Linked DNA regions of Aliamphritea ceti. The protein of the gene in region 2 binds, or shares a complex with, the protein of the main gene of each other region. Links are inferred from orthologs where the notes say so. Each region holds a gene or a part of one and is shown on either strand. Other genes may lie near its edges. The genes, in order: xseA and OCU49_RS03105.

Region 1 (3,245 bases), 630 kb from region 2 along the record:
TTTTGCGGCATTAGGATGCGTTTGTGCTTTGTTCATATCTTTTACAGTCATCATGCCACATAGACCAAAGCTGTCATCGACAACTAAAATCTTTTCAATGCGGTGCTTACGCAGCAAGTTACGCACATCATCAGGATCAACACCTTCTTTGACGGTAACCAGACGATCTTTTGGCGTCATGATAGACGCAACGGTTGCATCCAGCTTATGTTCAAAACGCGCATCACGGCTGGTAACGATACCAACCAGATTGCCGTTATCAACAACTGGAAAACCCGAAAAACCAACCCGTGCACTCAGCGCATTCAGATCACCAACAGTCATGCTGGATTCGCAAGTAACAGGATCACTAACAACACCCGCCTCGTATTTCTTTACGCGACGCACTTCATCAGCTTGCTGTTCGATAGTGAGATTTTTATGAATGATACCGATGCCGCCTTCTTGCGCCATAGCAATGGCAAGGCGAGATTCGGTTACAGTATCCATCGCTGCAGAAGCTAAAGGAATATTCAATTCAATCCCTTTAGTCAGACGCGTCTTTAGTGACACGTCCTTAGGCAGAACTTCAGAGTAACCAGGAACCAAAAGAACATCGTCGAAAGTAAGTGCTTCTTCAGCGATTCGCAACATAGTGAAAGCGTGCCTGTATTCTGTATATAAAGAAGGCACGGGATTATAGCCTTTTACATCTGTGGCGACAATTCATCCGGCGCGAAAAACGGCAGATTTCCTGACTATTTTTCACTGTTTGATCTTCTGCTCTCGCCCACTTTTTACAAAGCGCTTAATTAAGCTTTCTGAATAGTTTACTATCGCGCCATGCAAAGCAACCAAACTCCTCCCGCATTTACTGTCAGTGAACTTAACAACGAAGTTAAATCACTGCTGGAAAACAGTTTTCGAATCATTCAGGTTGAAGGCGAGCTATCGAATTTCGTCCGCCCCAGCTCAGGACACTGGTACTTCACACTCAAAGATAGCGGCGCACAGGTTCGCTGTGCAATGTTCAAGAACCGTAATCATTATCTGAACTACCAGCCTAAGAACGGTGATCAGGTAAGGGTTCGCGCTAAAGTCAGTCTTTACCCAGGTCGTGGTGATTACCAGCTAATCTGTGATTACATGGAAGATGCCGGTATTGGTTCATTACAACAAGCTTATGAAGCCCTGAAGTTACAACTGCAGCGACAAGGCATGTTTGATCAGGCACACAAGCAGGCTCTGCCAGTACACCCCAGGCATCTTGGTATTATTACTTCACCAACCGGTGCTGCTGTACACGATATATTGACTGTTCTTAAACGCCGCTTCCCCTCACTGCCAGTTAATATTTACCCAACGAAAGTTCAGGGCAATGAGGCCACAGATGAAATTGTTTCTGCGATCGAAGTAGCCAATCTGCATAATATCTGTGACGTCTTAATAGTTGGCCGTGGTGGTGGCTCACTTGAGGATCTTTGGTGCTTCAATGAAGCCAAAGTCGCTCAGGCAATTTTTAATAGCAGGATACCGGTTATCAGCGCAGTTGGACATGAAGTCGATGTGTCGATTGCAGACTTTGTTGCTGACGTACGCGCCCCAACACCTTCTGCAGCTGCTGAAATTATCAGCCCGGATCAGGCGCACCTGCAATTACGACTAAAACAGTTAAAAAGTCGCCTACAAGTTAATCTTCAGCATAAACTGAAACGGCATCAGGAGCAGCTTCGCTGGATCAGCAGTCGCCTGAAGCACCCTGGCGACAAGCTTAATGATCACGCACAGAAGCTTGATGAACTGGAGTTGAGACTACATAGCGCAATTCAGCAACGCCTGCATACCCAGAAAGATAGACTTCGGCAGTTACAACAGCGACAGCAGCGTTGTTTGCAACAACCTCGCATCACCAGGCTGCAGCAAAAAGTACATGAACTCAACCACCGTATTGAACAGCTGACTGATCAGTATCAGGCCCGGCAGCAACTTCGCTTACAGGCGGTTGTTGGTCGGCTTAACGGCGTCAGCCCGCTTGCAACCCTTGAACGTGGTTATGCCATTACTGAAAGCTCTGAAGGCAAAGTTATCCAGCAAGTAAAAGCTATTAACCCCGGTGATGAAATACAGATTCGCCTTCAGGATGGACGGATTCGCAGCCAGGTGACCGAAGTCATTCCGGACCTTCTCTGACATCTGCGACCATGGTGTTTAATCCCGGATTTTGCTAGGCTAGCCGCCTTTATGAATCATCTATTGATCGAGTCTCATGTCTGAACTAAAACTAGAAACTACTGAACAAATCGCTAGCTACGGCATCGGCCGTCAAATGGGCGACCAACTGGCAAATAACAGCTTCGAAGGTGTATCACTGAACGCAGTTGTTACTGGTATTCAGGACGCCTTTGAAGGCGCTGAACTGAAAGTTGCCGGCGAACAAATCCAGGCTGCATTCAACGAAATCCAGAAGCGCATGCAAGAAGAAGCTGAAGCGGCTGCTAAAAAAGCGGCTGCTGAAGGTGAAATCTACCTGGAAAAGAACTCTCAGCGTGAAGAAGTATTCGTTACTGACTCCGGTCTGCAGTATGAAGTCATCACTGCGGGCGAAGAAGGCGAAAAGCCATCACGCGAATCTACTGTACGTGTTCACTACCACGGCACATTCCCAGACGGTAAGGTGTTCGACAGCTCTTACGAGCGTGGCCAGCCAGCTGAATTCCCTGTTGGCGGCGTAATTGCTGGCTGGACTGAAGCACTGCAATTAATGACACCTGGTACTAAATTCCGTTTATACGTGCCATACCAGCTGGCTTACGGTGCACAGGGCTCTCAGGGCGCTATCCCACCATATGCAACTCTGGTGTTTGACGTTGAGCTACTGGCTATTCTGTAACAGAATAAAGCCCTGAGCAGCACAAAGCTCTAAGCAATACAAAGCCTGGAGCAACACTGCAATAAGCCGATGCACGCATCGGCTTTTTTACGGTTATAAGAACCTCAGTAACACAAGCCGATAAAGGATACGACTATGCAATTACACGTAAATATACAGGGTCAGGGTGAGCCACTGATCATTTTGCATGGTTTATTTGGCACACTAGAGAATTGGGGTAGCCAGATAAAAACACTGGCTGAAAACTATCAGGTATATGCGATAGATCTACGCAATCACGGCCGCTCACCTCACGACAGTGAGATGACTTATAGCGCCATGTCTGCAGACATCGCAGAATTAATGGATCTTCACGGATTAGAAAGCGCCCATATTC
Region 2 (3,225 bases):
TGCGCAGCATGATTGAGGGCTTCAAATGCCATGCCTGCGGTCATGGCGCCATCGCCGATAACGGCAACGGTATGACTGTCGATGTTTTGTAGTTTGTCTGCCAATGCCATGCCTAACGCCGCACTGATGGAAGTGCTGGAGTGTCCTGTGCCAAATGCGTCGTAAGGGCTTTCGCTCTGGCGAGGAAATGGGGCTAAACCATCCTTTTTACGGATTGTCAGTAGTGCTTCACGGCGACCTGTAAGGATCTTATGTGGATAACTTTGATGGCCAACATCCCAAACTAGGTGATCATCCGGTGTATTCAGGCAGTAATGCAGGGCGACAGTCAGCTCGACAACGCCAAGACCTGCGCCAAAATGTCCGCCGGTCTGACCGACACTGTACAGCAGAAAATGCCGTAACTCGTTTGCAAGCTCGGTAAGCTGATCAGTTGGTAAGGTACGTAATTGCTTTGGATCATCAAGCTGATCGAGCAATGGCGTAACCGGGCGTGTTGTTGGGATTTCAAAAAACATCAGCGTGGAAATCTTCTACAGCGAATTAGTATTGGCGTTCGACGATGTAATCAGCCAACCAGTGTAGTGGTTGTGCTGCATCCCCGAAGTTTTCGATACTAGCATGGGCCTGTTGGTTTAGTAGTGCCAGTTTTTGTTTTGCACCGGCCATTCCGAGCAAGGCCGGATAGGTTGGCTTATCCTGTTCGGTATCAGACCCCTGAGGTTTTCCGAGGGTTTCTGTATCGCCTTCGATATCCAGAATATCGTCCTTCACCTGGAATGCTAAGCCAATATGGCGAGCGTAAGTATTTAGCGCCAGCAGGTCTTCTGCTGTTGCCTGGCCGCTGCTTAATGCGCCCATTTCAATACTGCTACAGATCAGCGCTCCGGTTTTGTGGCGGTGCATATTCTCCAGCTGTTCCAGCGTCATTGCTTTGCCTACGTGGCTAAGGTCAATTGACTGGCCGGCAACCATACCCATTGCACCGCTACCCTGCGCCAGAGACGTAAGTATCCGGAGCTGAGTGGATGCATCGATATCATGTGTGGGGGTGCTGAGCAGCTCGAATGCCAGAGCCTGTAGGGCGTCACCAGCAAGGATTGCAGTCGCTTCATCAAACTCGATATGACAGGTAGGCTTGCCGCGTCTTAAATCATCATCATCCATGGCAGGCAAATCGTCATGTACTAAAGAATAGCTATGAATACATTCGATTGCGCAGGCTGCGGCATCAGCAGCTTGCAGGTTGCCGCCGAGTAATTGATTACCCATATAAACCAGTAGGGGACGAACACGTTTTCCGCCGTTGAACAAAGAATAACGCATTGCATCCTGTAACAGTGGCGCGGCACTCTGGTTCGCTATGTGATGCTCCAGTGCCTGTTCTACCCTGTTTCGATATCTATCCAGCTGCTGTTTCATCTCCACCGGTTATTCCTCCGGCAGCTCAAATGGCGTTTCCTGCAGTTCGCCGTTTTGTTTAATCAGCAGTTGAACCTTTTGTTCAGCATCGCTGAGCATACTTTGACAATTACGGGTAAGTTTGACGCCTTCTTCGAAGGTCTGTAAAGATTGCTCGAGGCTTAGATCGCCCTTTTCCAGTTCTTCAACCATGCTTTCCAGCTGGCCAAGTGCTGTTTCGAAATCGACGGGCTTCTTAGATGCAGGCATTAGCGAAATTCTCAAATAATCTAGCAGCTTAGTGCGTGTTGGGTTCATTTAGACTGGCATATTGTACTGTAAATAGTACGATATAGGGCAAGTAAAGCAGGGGCCTTAATCAATCGTTTGAATGTTGCCTGTTACTTGTTGTAGATTTTTATGCGGATGAAGCTAAAGTATTTGCCTGATGAGGGCGATAACACTATGTGGATTAACTTTTTCAAAGTGGATTTGAATTTATGACGCTGAGGAGTACAGAGTGGATTTAGCAACGCTCGTTGGGTTATTAGGTGCATTTGGTATCGTAGTCGCAGCGATGGTCACCGGTGGTGATGTTGGTGCTTTTGTCAACATGCCTTCGTTGTTGATCGTAATGGGCGGCAGTATTTTCGTTGTGCTTATGAAGTTTACCCTTGGCCAGTTTTTGGGCATAGGTAAAATCATGGGTAAAGCCTTTATGTTCAAGTCCATAAAGCCTGAAGATATAATTACTGAAGCAGTAGATCTGGCTGACGCAGCCCGTAAAGGTGGTTTGCTGTCGCTGGAAGATAAAACTGTCAGCAGTGACTTTATGCAGCGTGGCATACAGTTATTGGTGGACGGCCATGATCCGGATATTGTCCGTGGTCTGCTGAATAAAGAGAAAGCCCTGACCACTGAACGTCACGAGAGTGCCTGTGACATATTTAAGGCGCTGGGTGATGTCGGACCTGCAATGGGGATGATCGGAACCTTGGTTGGTCTGGTACAGATGCTTTCTAACATGAGTGATCCGAAATCGATCGGTCCGGCAATGGCGGTAGCTCTACTTACCACTTTGTATGGTGCAATGCTGGCAACGATGTTTGCTTTGCCTGTTGCGGATAAGCTGGATGGCCGTAAAGCTGAAGAAGAACTTAATCAGTCGCTCATTATTGATGGTTTGCTAGCCATTCAGGCGGGTCAAAACCCTCGGGTAATCGAGCAGATGCTGCGTAACTATCTGCCTGAGAAAAAACGGGCAGTGGCTGAAGGGTAACGCGCATGAGTGATGAAGAAGAAACGAAATGCCCCCCCTGCCCCGCGGGGTTACCGGGCTGGCTAGCAACATTTGGCGACTTAATGTCGCTCCTAATGTGCTTCTTCGTATTACTGTTGTCCTTCTCCGAAATGGATGTGCTCAAGTTTAAGCAGCTTGCCGGTTCTATGCGTGAAGCTTTTGGTGTGCAGAATCAGGTTAAAGTTGCTGATATTCCGAAAGGTACCAGCATAATCGCTCAGGAATTTAGTCCCGGGCGCCCTGAACCTACGCCGTTGAATGAAGTGCGGCAGATGACCACTGATAATGATCTTCAAACGTTGGATATACGGACCAATGAAGGTGAGTCTGAAATCAGTGAGGAAGAAAAGAGCGAAACTCAGGAAGAGCTGCAGGAACTGCTGGAACAAATTGAAGCTCAGGCGGAAGCTCAGGCTAAGCAGGATGCGGTTTCTTTTGCGGCAGCACTCCAGTCAGAAATTGGACAGGGCAGTGTAGAAGTTGAGACCGACGGCAAAAGAATTATTATCCGAGTTAAGGATAAA

Evidence for each region.
Region 1: the proteins of OCU49_RS03105 (region 2) and xseA are in contact, whole or in part, in a cryo-EM structure (PDB 8TXR), measured with the Escherichia coli proteins. The link is inferred for Aliamphritea ceti from one-to-one orthologs.

What each region holds. Positions count from the first base shown.
Region 1 is NZ_AP025282.1:1,311,996-1,315,240, reverse strand. What follows is about bases 1-2,995. They hold xseA (exodeoxyribonuclease VII large subunit), read left to right. Parts: upstream 1-822; coding sequence 823-2,169; downstream 2,170-2,995. Other genes in these bases: bamJ (BamJ family beta-barrel-assembly machinery protein), read left to right, coding at 2,246-2,869; guaB (IMP dehydrogenase), read right to left, coding at 1-633. Also shown: OCU49_RS06015 (alpha/beta fold hydrolase), read left to right, coding at 3,005-3,245. UniProt on the Escherichia coli protein: Bidirectionally degrades single-stranded DNA into large acid-insoluble oligonucleotides, which are then degraded further into small acid-soluble oligonucleotides.
Region 2 is NZ_AP025282.1:686,087-689,311, forward strand. What follows is about bases 52-3,026. They hold OCU49_RS03105 (exodeoxyribonuclease VII small subunit), read right to left. Parts: upstream 1,672-3,026; coding sequence 1,432-1,671; downstream 52-1,431. Other genes in these bases: dxs (1-deoxy-D-xylulose-5-phosphate synthase), read right to left, coding at 52-518; ispA ((2E,6E)-farnesyl diphosphate synthase), read right to left, coding at 544-1,428; pomA (flagellar motor protein PomA), read left to right, coding at 1,922-2,680; OCU49_RS03115 (flagellar motor protein MotB), read left to right, coding at 2,686-3,026. In the rest of the region: more of dxs, read right to left, coding at 1-51; more of OCU49_RS03115, read left to right, coding at 3,027-3,225. UniProt on the Escherichia coli protein: Bidirectionally degrades single-stranded DNA into large acid-insoluble oligonucleotides, which are then degraded further into small acid-soluble oligonucleotides.